Regions from separate parts of the Streptomyces sp. NPDC002055 genome, predicted to be linked through region 2. Evidence: riboswitches for the same ligand, from Rfam matches in the RefSeq annotation. Region 2 holds a riboswitch; each other region holds the start of a gene.

Region 1 (3,913 bases), on a different contig from region 2:
GCGGACTCCGAGGCCTCGGCGCGGGCCGTGGGCGAGCGGCTGCGGGCCGACATCCGGGCCGCCACCGGGCTCAGTGGCTCGGTGGGGCTGGCGGGATCCAAGATGCTGGCCAAGATCGCCTCCGAGCAGGCCAAGCCGGACGGACTGACGCTGATAGCCCCGGGCACCGAACGCGAGCTGCTGGCACCGCTGACGGTGCGCACCCTGCCGGGCGTCGGCCCGGCCACCGCCGAGCACTTGCGCCGGGCCGGCATCCACACGGTCGGGGAGATCGTGGAAGCCGGTGAGGAGGAGCTGGTGCGGCTGCTGGGGCGGGCGCACGGCAGCTCGCTCCACACGATGGCGAGCGGGCGGGACGACCGCCCCGTGATCGCCGAGCGGGACGCCAAGTCGGTTTCCGTCGAGGACACCTTCGACGTCGATCTCCACGACCGGGCGCAGGTGAGGGCCGAGGTGGTGCGCCTGGCGGAGCGCTGTGTGCAGCGGCTGCGGGCGGCCGGGCGGTCCGGCCGCACGGTCGTGCTCAAGGTGCGGCGGTACGACTTCTCCACGCTGACCCGGTCCGAGACCCAGCGCGGCCCCACCGACGACCCCACGGTCATCCGGGAGGCCGCCGCGCGGCTCCTGGAGCTCGTGGACACCACCGGGGGCGTGCGGCTGCTGGGTGTCGGGGTCACGGGGCTGGCCGACTTCACGCAGGAGGATCTGTTCGCCCAGGCCGCCACGGCAGAGGCCGCCGCGGCGCTGGAGGCGGCCGCGGCTGCGGCCGCCGGGGACGTGGAGCGGGCCGAGGAGTCGCAGGCGGAGCCCGCCCCGGTGGCGCCGGAAGCTGGGGAGACCACGGTGGAGCAGGTGCGCCGCTGGGTGCCGGGGCACGATGTGCGCCATGCGGAGCTGGGGCCCGGCTGGGTGCAGGGCAGCGGCGTGGGCAGGGTCACCGTGCGGTTCGAACAGCCCTGGTCGGCGCCCGGCCGGGTGCGGACCTTCCCCGTCGACGACCCGGACCTGGAGCCGTCCGAGCCGCTGCCGCTGAAACCCGGCGGCCCGGGGGAGGCCGCTGCTCCGGAGGGCCGGCCGGAGGTGACCGCTGCGGGCGGTCAGTCGTCGTTGCCCGCCAGCCGCCCGAAGTCCTGGTCGTCGGGGCCCGGCCCGTCCTCCGGGGACGTGGCGTCGAGCCCGTAGTGGTGGTAGAGCTGCAGCTCCTGCTCCGGCGAGAGGTGGCGGCCGACGCCGAAGTCGGGTGCGCGCTTGATCAGCGCGCGGTGGTAGGGGACGCGCAGGGTGTCGTCGACGATCTCGCTGGGCTCCAGCGGGACGAAGGCGTCGCGCCCGAACAGGCCGGTGCGCACCGCGGCCCACTCCGGGAGGCCGGTCGCGTCGTCCAGGTACACCTCGTCCACGGTGCCGATTTTCGCTCCGTCGAGGTCGAATGCCTTGCGGCCGATCAGGCTCCGCGGATCGATATCGGTCTGCACGGTCCCTCCCGCTGTTCGCAGATCCTCTACGAGAACTACGAAAGGGCACATTCCGCCCCTCGGCCACTCGAGCGACCGGCCCGGAGAGCCACTGGTACGCTGGCAAATGGCTGCAGACCCCGTGCGGGAGAGTCCTCCACCAGCAAGAGGAGGCGCCGAAGGAGCAAATCCTCCCCGGAATCTCTCAGGCACACGTACCGCACGGACGAGGTCACTCTGGAAAGCAGGGCGGGCATCGGCCGTGTATTGCGCCGGAACCCCTCCTCACCGACGGTGAAAACCGGACCGCCCCGGCGGACCGGTGAAGCTCTCAGGTCGAGATGACAGAGGGGGAGGCCGTCGGGGCACCCGTGCCGTGGTGCCCCTCGCAGGTCGCGTCGACCAGGAGGCCTCCGCAGATGACCGCCGATCGCATCCCACTCTCCCAGCTGGAACGTGGCACTCCCTTCGAGCAGCGCCACATCGGACCCGACAGCGAGGCGCAGGCGAAGATGCTCGCCCAGGTGGGCTACGGCTCCCTGGACGAACTCACCGCCGCCGCCGTCCCCGACGTGATCAAGAACGCCGGGGAGCTGGACCTGCCGGACGCCCGCACCGAGGCGGAGGTCCTCGCCGAGCTGCGCGGCCTCGCCGAGCGCAACGAGGTGCTGGCGCCGATGATCGGCCTCGGCTACCACGGCACCTTCACCCCGCCGGTGATCCTCCGCAACGTGATGGAGAACCCCGCCTGGTACACGGCGTACACGCCGTACCAGCCGGAGATCTCGCAGGGCCGCCTCGAGGCGCTGCTGAACTTCCAGACCGTCGTCGCGGACCTGACCGGGCTCCCCACCTCGGGCGCCTCGCTGCTCGACGAGGGCACGGCCGCCGCCGAGGCCATGGCGCTTTCCCGCCGGGTCGGCAAGGTGAAGAACGGCGTCTTCCTGATCGACGCCGACTGTCTGCCGCAGACCATCGCCGTCATCGAGACCCGCGCCGAGCCGACGGGCGTCGAGGTCGTCGTCGCCGACCTCTCCGAGGGCATCCCGGCGGACGTCGCCGAGCGCGGTGTCTTCGGTGTGCTGCTCCAGTACCCGGGCGCCTCCGGGCAGGTGCGCGACCTGCGTCCGGTCATCGAGCGGGCCCATGAGCTGGGCGCGATCGTCACGGTCGCCGCCGACCTCCTCGCCCTCACCGTGCTCACCTCGCCCGGCGAGCTGGGCGCGGACATCGCGGTGGGCAACAGCCAGCGGTTCGGCGTCCCCATGGGCTTCGGCGGCCCGCACGCCGGCTTCATGGCCGTGCGCGACACGTTCGCCCGCAGCCTCCCCGGCCGACTGGTCGGAGTCTCCGTGGACGCCGACGGCACCAAGGCGTACCGGCTGGCGCTGCAGACCCGTGAGCAGCACATCCGCCGGGAGAAGGCGACGAGCAACATCTGCACCGCGCAGGTCCTGCTCGCCGTCATGGCCGGGCTGTACGCCGTCTACCACGGCCCGGACGGGCTCGCAGGCATCGCCCGCCGCACCCACCGCTACGCCACGCTGCTCGCGGCGGGCCTGCGGGCCGGGGGCGTGGAGATCGTGCACGGCGCGTACTTCGACACCGTGACCGCCCGGGTGCCGGGCCGCGCCGCCGAGGTCGTGGCCGCCGCTCGCAAGGCCGGGGTCAACCTGCGGCAGGTCGACGCCGACCTCGTCGGCATTTCCTGCGACGAGACCACCCTCCGTGACCAGGTGGCGGCTGTCTGGGGCGCGTTCGGCGTCGAGGCGGACATCGAGGCCCTGGACGCCACGGCGGAGGACACCCTCCCCGAGGCCCTGCTCCGCCGGGGCGAGTACCTCACCCACCCGGTGTTCCACCAGCACCGCTCCGAGACCGCGATGCTGCGCTACCTGCGCCGCCTCTCCGACCGGGACTACGCGCTGGACCGCGGGATGATCCCGCTCGGCTCCTGCACCATGAAGCTCAACGCGACCACGGAGATGGAGCCGGTCACCTGGCCGCAGTTCGGGGCGCTGCACCCGTTCGCGCCGGTCGAGCAGGCCGGGGGCTATCTGACCCTCATCCGTGAGCTCGAGGAGCGGCTCGCCGAGGTCACCGGCTACGACAAGGTCTCCCTTCAGCCCAACGCGGGCTCCCAGGGCGAGCTGGCCGGTCTGCTGGCCGTCCGGGCGTACCACCGGGCCAACGGCGACGATCAGCGCACCGTCTGCCTGATCCCCTCCTCGGCGCACGGCACCAACGCTGCCAGCGCCGTGATGGCCGGGATGAAGGTCGTGGTCGTCAAGACCCGCGAGGACGGCGACGTCGACGTCGAGGACCTGCACGCCAAGATCGAGAAGCACGGCGACGAGCTCGCGGTGCTGATGGTGACCTACCCGTCGACGCACGGCGTCTTCGAGGAGCACATCACCGACATCTGCGCGGCCGTGCACGACGCGGGCGGCCAGGTCTAC
Region 2 (3,913 bases):
CTCCTCGGCGCGGCCGGGGACCCGTACGAGCAGGGTGTCGAAGAACTCCCGGTGCACCACCGTGATCCCGCTGTCCCGCAGACCCGCGGCGATGCGTGTGGCGTGCCGGTGCGTCCGTCGGGCGATCGAGGTCAGGCCGTCGGGGCCGTGGTACACGGCGTACATCGAGGCGACCACGGCGAGCAGGACCTGCGCCGTGCAGATGTTGGAGGTCGCCTTGTCGCGGCGGATGTGCTGCTCGCGGGTCTGCAGGGCGAGGCGGTACGCCGGCCGTCCGGCGTTGTCCACGGACACGCCCACGAGCCGGCCGGGCAGGTGGCGTTCGAGCCCTCCGCGGACCGCGATGCAGCCCGCGTGCGGCCCGCCGTAGAACAGCGGGACACCGAACCGCTGGGACGAGCCCACGACGATGTCGGCGCCGAACTCCCCCGGCGGCACGAGCAGCGTGAGCGCCAGCAGGTCGGCGGCCACCGTGACCAGCGCCCCGCGCTCCCGTGCCGCGGCGGTCACCCGGCGCAGGTCGCGGACGGCTCCCGAGCAGCCGGGGTAGGACAGCACCACTCCGAAGAAGTCGTCCTCCGGCAGCGGTTCGGCGACGTCGATCTCGACGACCTCGACGCCGACCGCGGCCGCACGGGTGCGCAGGACGTCGAGGGTCTGCGGCAGGGTGTCGCGGTCGACCAGGACGCGGGGGCGGCCCTTGCGGGCGACGCGGCGCATGACCGTGACGGCCTCGGCGACCGCCGTGCCCTCGTCGAGCAGCGACGCGTTGGCGGTCGGCAGTCCGGTGAGGTCTCCGACCATGGTCTGGAAGTTGATCAGTGCTTCGAGCCGGCCCTGGCTGATCTCCGGCTGGTACGGCGTGTAAGCGGTGTACCACGACGGGTCCTCCAGCACGTTGCGCCGGATCACGGCGGGTGTGGTGGTCGCGTGGTAGCCCAGTCCGTTCATCGGGACGGCCACGGTGTTCCGGCCCGCGAGCTCCTGCAGTTCGGAGCGGGCCTCGGCCTCGGTGGCGGCGGGGGGCAGGTTCAGGCCGGACGGGCTCCGGATGCCGCTCGGGACGGCGGCGTCGATGAGGGCGGCGAGCGTCGGGTAGCCGACTTCGGACAGCATGGCGGCGCGGTCGGCGTCGTCGACACCGATGTGACGGGTGGCGAACGCACCCGACGCGGAGGACTCGGGAAAGGTCATGGTGGGAGGCTCCCTGTGGGGGCACCGCGATCGCGGTGCCGGGGACGGGTGGCCTCCCCGCTCTGTCATCGGTACCTGAGAGCTTCACCACCGGGTCCGGCGGTTTGCACCGTGGGCGCAGGACATGACGTCCTGTCTTTCCAGAGTCGCCTGGCCGAAGCGGTAGTGGGGCCTGAGAGATTCTGGGGAGAGTTGCTCCTTCGGCGCCTCGCCAAGGGTGGGCGAGGGCTCTCCCGCTTCGGTTCGAACAGCGCGATGTGGAGTTGTCGGGCCCGGCGGTGAGGCCGGGGGTACAGCGGCCTTCGGCGCCACGTCGTGGGACGACGTGAGCTCTCCCGCGCAGAATCGTCAGCGGTGTATGCGGTTGTCGGGTCTTTCGGGAGGCAACGTACGGGCACCGGAACACCGCCGTCAAGAGTCTGCTCGGTGGACGCTCCCGTAACGGCATCTGCCCAGGACGGGCACTCTGAGCTGCACAAACGCTGCTCGGCACGGGCGAGCGCCGGACTACTCGCAAGTAGTGTCCAGCGTTCGGCCGGATCCGTGACGCGGCACCGACCGCGAGCGCCGTTCCCGGCACAGGGGAGCGACGCTCGCCCCGGTGCCGGTCGAGGGGAACGGCACGTGCTCCCGGTCCGGTCGAGGGGAACGGCGCTCGCTTCCAGTGCCGGTCGGAGCGGCGCTCGCCCCCGGTGCGGTTGCCCCCGCACGGCCGGCCTCGCCCGGCGGAGCCGTCGGCTCCGCCGGGCGACGCGAGGGTCGCTACGCCGTCGGCCCGGCGCAGATCCGCTGGAGCTCCCCGGCGGCCCACCGCACGGACGTGTCGTCGTCCTCCAGCAGCGGCAGCAGGACGGGCAGTGCCTCCTGAACCGCCGCGCGCTGCGCCCGGCCCCGGTCGCCCCGGGCGTCCGGGAGGTCGGCGATATCGGCGATGAGGAGCAGCAGGGTCCCGCGGGCCCGGTTGGCCGGGTCGGTCATGAGCTCGACCAGGAACGGTACGGCGGGGGCGGCCGCCGTCAGGGAGCCGTCCTTGGACACGATCAGCCGGTACAGGTCGTGGACGGCCTGCTTGGCCGTGGCCTCGTCATCGGAGCCGATCCGGACGATCAGGTCGGACACGCCGTTCTCGTCGGCCGGCCCGCGCGCGGTCCAGAAGGAGCTCCAGTCGATCTCGTCGAGCTGCTCCCGCATCTTCCGCGTCGGCCAGAGCCGGTCCAGGTCCAGCCGCAGCACGGCGGTGCCGTCCGGGCCGGTCACCCGCAGCAGGCCGTCGGCGTCCAGGGCCAGGCCCTGGATCCCGGTGCCGAGCCGCAGATCCGCGACGACGTCGGTGTAGAGGTCCCACACGCGGACCAGGCCGTCCGCCCACGCGGCCGCCACCGCCGGGCCGGTGCCGGGCTTCCCGGCGGCGACCGCCGTGACCGCCGTCCGCCTGCGGTCGAACGGGCTCCGCCGCGGGGCCTTGTCCGTCAGCCAGAAGCGGAGGACGCCGTTCGAGTCGCCGCTGACCACCACGCGCCGGCCGCTGTCCATCCGTACGCAGCCGGCCCCGGTCACCGGCGCGCGGTGCAGGGCACGGCTCTCGGCCTCGGACGGCGCCTCACCATCCGTCGCCCAGAGGTGGATCGCTCCGTCACGATCCCCCGCGACGACCGTGGTCCCGTCCTGATCGGCCGTCACCACCGTACGGCCGGTCACCTCGTCGAGGCCGGTCACGCGGGGAACGGCGGGCTCCTCCGGCGCGGCGCCCGCCGACACCACCGTCCACCGTCCCCGGTCGTCGGTGTCCCCGGCCGCGAGTGCCACCGGGCGAAGGTCCTCCAGGGGCGCCGGCACCTCGCTGGGCCCCTTGATGTCCCCGTCCTCGTACGGGACTCCCAGGGTGTCGGCGACCTGGACCAGCGCCTCGCGCGTGCGTCCGTGGATCACGATCGCGAAGTCCGCGCCCGGGCCCCGGCCGTGGCGGATCAGCGCGTCCGGTCCGCCGTACGACAGCGCGTCGGTGCCCATCTCCTGCCACGGCAGCAGTCCCAGCTCCCGGTAGGACGCGCGGAGCCGCTCGACGATCGCCGCGTCGTCCTCCACCACCGTGCGGTGGATCCGCAGGCTCCAGCCGAAGTTCCCCGGCATCCGCTCCATGGCCAGCTGGAGGAAGAACTCCGAGAGGGAGCGGGACTGCACCACCCAGCCGTCACCGGTGCTGACGAAGACCCGCGGATCCGGCCGGCCGGCCTCCGCGGCGAGGTAACCCCACTGATTGCAGTACTGGTACTCGGACATGAAGACGCAGACCCGCAGGTCCTCGTCCGCGCCGAGATGCGGGGTGTCGTCCGGAAGCTCGTCCCCGGCGATGCTCGGCGGCCACTGGGTGTGCGTCCAGTACAGCCGCGGCCGGAAGGCGAAGGAGTTGACCGGCGAGTCCCACCACTCGCCGAGCGCCTCCGGTATGGGAAGGTCCTCGTCGATCCCGTACTCCGAGTTCTCCCCGCCCCAGCGGGAATGCGGCGGCTCACCCCCCGGATCCTCGTAGCCCCACTCACGCTGAACCTCGTCCAGCAACGCCCAGCGCGACCGCTTCTCCTGCAGCCGCTCGGCGAACCGCCCGTAGTCAATGATCTCTGCCACGCAGGGCATCGTACGGTTTTCGGCCAAGTCCGGTTGTCGTCGGTCCGGTTGCGTCGCAGTCCGCGCGCGTTCCGGCCCCTCGGCCGCCCTCGCC
Region 3 (3,913 bases), on a different contig from region 2:
TTGGTCTTCTCGTCGACGTGGTAGGCGGCCACGTTGTAGAGCTTGCCGGAGAAGTTGATCTTCATGCCGTGGGTCAGGTGCCCGCCGTGGGCGAGGTTCAGACCCAGGATGGTGTCACCGGGGGAGAGCAGGGCGAACATCGCCGCGGCGTTCGCCTGGGCGCCGGAGTGCGGCTGGACGTTCGCGTGCTCGGCCCCGAAGAGCTCCTTGATGCGGTCGATCGCGAGCTGCTCGATCACATCGACGTGCTCACAGCCGCCGTAGTAGCGGCGGCCCGGGTAGCCCTCGGCGTACTTGTTGGTCAGCACCGAGCCCTGCGCCTCGAGGACCGCGACCGGAGCGAAGTTCTCCGAGGCGATCATCTCGAGCGTGGACTGCTGGCGGTCGAGTTCGGCGTCGACGGCGGCGGCGACGTCCGGGTCGAGCTCGTGCAGGGACTGGTTGAGAAGCGACATCAGGATCCCAATCGGGCGACGGGTGGGCGGATCAGTTGCCGGTGAAGGCGGTGTACTCGTCGGCGGAGAGCAGGTCCGCCGGCTCGTCAGTGACCCTCACCTTGAACAGCCAGCCGCCCTCGAAGGGGGCGGAGTTCACCAGCGCGGGGTCGTCCACGACGTCCTGGTTGATCTCGGTGACCTCGCCGGTGACCGGGGAGTACAGATCGCTGACCGACTTGGTCGACTCCAGCTCACCGCAGGACTCGCCCGCGGTGACGGTGTCGCCGGCCTCCGGGAGCTGGACGTAGACGACGTCACCGAGCGCGTCGGCGGCGTGCGAGGTGATGCCCACGGTCGACACACCGTCCTCGGCGACGGTGAGCCACTCGTGCTCCTTGCTGTAGCGCAGCTGCTGGGGGTTGCTCATGACCTGATTCTCCTGGATGAGGGGGCGTGCTGTGGTGCCGGGTCTTGACAGATGGGACGGCCGTGACGAGAGATTCCCGACAACCGGTCGGCAGTGGGTGACCGGCCGGTGACCGGTGCCCGTCGGGGTGGCGCGGACAGGCCGCGACGTCAGCGCGCCGCTGGTGGGGACCGGCGGGGACGTCAGCGCTGCCGCTTGTAGAACGGCAGGGCGACGACCTCGTACAGCTCGTGGCTGCCGCGGATGTCCACCGCGACCCCCTCGGTGCCGGGCGCGGCGTGCTCGGCGTCCACATAGGCGATGGCGACGGGCTTGCCGAGGGTGGGCGAGGGGGCGCCCGAAGTGACCTCGCCGATCACGGTGCCGGAGCCGGCGGCCACCACCGGGTACCCGGCGCGCGGCACCCGGCGGCCCTCGGCGATCAGGCCGACCAGCTTGCGCGGCGGGGCCTCCTCGGCCCGCTTCGCCGCGGCCTCCAAGGCCTCACGGCCGACGAAGCGGCCGTCGTTGGTGGTCTTCTCGAACTTCACGACCCGGCCCAGCCCCGCGTCGAACGGGGTGGTGTCCGTGGTCAGCTCGTGCCCGTACAGCGGCATGCCCGCCTCCAGGCGCAGGGTGTCCCGGCAGGACAGGCCGCACGGCACCAGGCCCGCGTCCTTGCCCGCCTCCGTCAGCGCCTGCCACAGAGCCTCGGCGTCGCCGGGCGCCACGAACAGCTCGAAGCCGTCCTCGCCGGTGTAGCCGGTCCGGGCGATCAGCGCGGACACCCCGGCCACCGTGCCGGGCAGTCCGGCGTAGTACTTCAGCCCGTCCAGGTCGGCGTCGGTCAGCGACTTCAGGATGCCGGGGGACTCCGGTCCCTGGACGGCCAGCAGGGCGTACGCCTCCCGGTCGTCCCGCACGGCGGCGCCCGCGAAGCCCGCCGCGCGCTCGGTCAGCGCGTCCAGCACGACCTGCGCGTTCGAGGCGTTGGCGACGACCATGAACTCCTCGTCGGCCAGCCGGTAGACGATCAGGTCGTCGAGGATGCCGCCCCGGTCGTCGCAGATCATGGTGTAGCGGGCGCGGCCGGGAGCGAGCGCGGAGAGATTGCCGACCAGGGAGTAGTCCAGCAGCGCCCCGGCCTCCGGGCCGGTCAGGGTGATCTCACCCATGTGGGAGAGGTCGAAGAGTCCGGCGCGGGTCCGCACCGCCAGGTGCTCGTCGCGCTCGCTGCCGTAGCGCAGCGGCATGTCCCAGCCGGCGAAGTCGGTCATGGTGGCGCCGAGCCCGCGGTGCAGTGCGTCGAGGGCGGTACGGCGTGATGCATCGGTCATGTTCAGGCTCCCAAGCAAGGGTGGCGAGGCTCTGTCGACAACAACACAGCCTCCCCATCTGTCATCGGAACCTGAGAGGTTCGCCACGACCCGGCAGGCGGGTCACAGCTTGCACCTTGGGTGGGACCGCTCCACGGCGGCCCGCTTTTCAGATGTGCCTCGCCTGCGCGGTACGGGGCCTGAGAGATTCAAGGGAGGACTTGCTCCTTCGGCGCTCCGGCGCCCGGCTCACTGCCGGTCCGGAGACTCTCCCGCGCGGGTTACAAGCGGCCGGTATGGAGTTTGCGCGCACATCATTGCACGCCTGTGACACTTTCGGACCCTGCGGGCGGGGGATAAGGCGGTTGTATGGCATTACCTTTTCTTGAAACTCTGCGGCAGCCGCAGTGACCGGACCTGGGAGGACGATCACGGTGCAGAGCCACGGAACGTTTGCGACAGCCTCGGGGGTCGGGCTCGGCGCGGTGCCCAGCCAGACGGGCCCGGGAGCCCCGGCCGCCCCGGGCGTCGTCCGCCCCGGCCGCCTGGCCGGCACCACGGAGCTGCGCGGGCGCCCGGCCGCCGCGCTGCGCTACCCCGCCGGGGACGTGCTCGTCGTCTCCGGCCTGCCCGGCAGCGGCAAGAGCACCCTGATCCGGCGGGCGGCCGGCGCCCCGGAGCACGGCGGGGCCCGGGTCCACCGGGTGGACTCGCAGGACACCAGGGACCGCTGGGAGCGCAGGATGCCCGCGCTGCTCCCGTACGCCGTCTACCGCCCCCTCGTCCGCCTGGCGCACTACGCCGGGCTGCGCCGCGCGCTGCGCTCCGGCGACAGCGTCGTGGTGCACGACTGCGGCAGCCTCGTCTGGGTGCGCCGCTGGCTGGCCCGCGACGCCCGCCGGCGCGGCCGCTCCCTGCACCTGGCGCTGCTCGACGTGGAGCCGCGGGTCGCCCTGGAGGGGCAGGCCTCGCGCGGGCGCGGGGTCTCCGGATACGCCTTCGCCCGGCACCGGCGCGCCGTGGGGCGGCTGGTCCGGGAGCTGGAGGCCGGGCGGCTGCCGGACGGCTGCGCCTCGGCCGTCCTGCTGGACCGCCGGGCCGCGACCACACTCTCCGGCATCGGGTTCGACTGACCGACGCAGGCGGTCACCGGCCGTCCGCGACCGCCCCTGACCGGTGCCGAACGAACACGGACCGGGACCCGGACCCGGACCGGGACCCGGACCGGGACCCGGACCGGGGCCCGGCAGGCGGACCCGACGGTTCCGCAGCCGCTCCGCAGCGGTCCCGGACGGTTCCGGAGCGCCCCCGTCCGGAGGATCCGTCCGTCCGCGGCGGGCGGGACGGCGCCAAATGGCGGAAAGGTCCGGCGCGTCCTGGAGGTTCCCGACAGAAATCCGGTCACCCCAGGGGAGCTCCCGCGGCCCGCAACCGCTAGGGTTCCTGTGCAGTTCGGACGAGACGTGGTGGGGCCCGATGAGCATGACGGAGCAGCACAGCTATACCTCGCTTCCCGACGGGGCGACCCCGGGCAGCGGATTCCCCGGCAATGCGCTCGAAGAGGCGCTCGCCGCCTCCGTGGGCGTGGCCGGCGCCGGGCCCCGGCTGGTCGAGGTGCTCGGCCGCAGCCATGTCTGGGTGCCGCTGCCAGGCGGCGGCAGCCGGGAGAGCCGGGACCTGGACCTGCCCACCGTCGAGATCGACGGCGCCGCGTACGTCCCGGTGTTCAGCTCCGAGCAGCAGTTCCTCCAGGT

What was found. Region 2 has a riboswitch for glycine ahead of gcvP (aminomethyl-transferring glycine dehydrogenase). Riboswitches for the same ligand answer to the same signal wherever they lie in the genome.
Region 1: it holds a riboswitch for glycine, as region 2 does, so the genes downstream of both, gcvP (aminomethyl-transferring glycine dehydrogenase) here and gcvP (aminomethyl-transferring glycine dehydrogenase) in region 2, are expected to answer to the same signal.
Region 3: it holds a riboswitch for glycine, as region 2 does, so the genes downstream of both, gcvT (glycine cleavage system aminomethyltransferase GcvT) here and gcvP (aminomethyl-transferring glycine dehydrogenase) in region 2, are expected to answer to the same signal.

Annotation. Positions count from the first base shown of each region.
Region 1 is NZ_JBEOXS010000036.1:9,614-13,526, forward strand. Features, by position in the region: gene ABT112_RS22180 (DNA polymerase IV) at 1-1,182, shown strand, start outside; gene ABT112_RS22185 (PRC-barrel domain-containing protein) at 1,098-1,475, opposite strand; glycine riboswitch at 1,590-1,685, shown strand; gene gcvP (aminomethyl-transferring glycine dehydrogenase) at 1,874-3,913, shown strand, end outside.
Region 2 is NZ_JBEOXS010000046.1:25,207-29,119, forward strand. Features, by position in the region: gene gcvP (aminomethyl-transferring glycine dehydrogenase) at 1-1,194, opposite strand, end outside; glycine riboswitch at 1,247-1,344, opposite strand; glycine riboswitch at 1,345-1,440, opposite strand; gene ABT112_RS25235 (WD40 repeat domain-containing protein) at 1,957-3,819, opposite strand.
Region 3 is NZ_JBEOXS010000056.1:14,377-18,289, forward strand. Features, by position in the region: gene glyA (serine hydroxymethyltransferase) at 1-455, opposite strand, end outside; gene gcvH (glycine cleavage system protein GcvH) at 487-864, opposite strand; gene gcvT (glycine cleavage system aminomethyltransferase GcvT) at 1,047-2,180, opposite strand; glycine riboswitch at 2,339-2,444, opposite strand; gene ABT112_RS27560 (AAA family ATPase) at 2,588-3,292, shown strand; gene ABT112_RS27565 (enhanced serine sensitivity protein SseB) at 3,642-3,913, shown strand, end outside.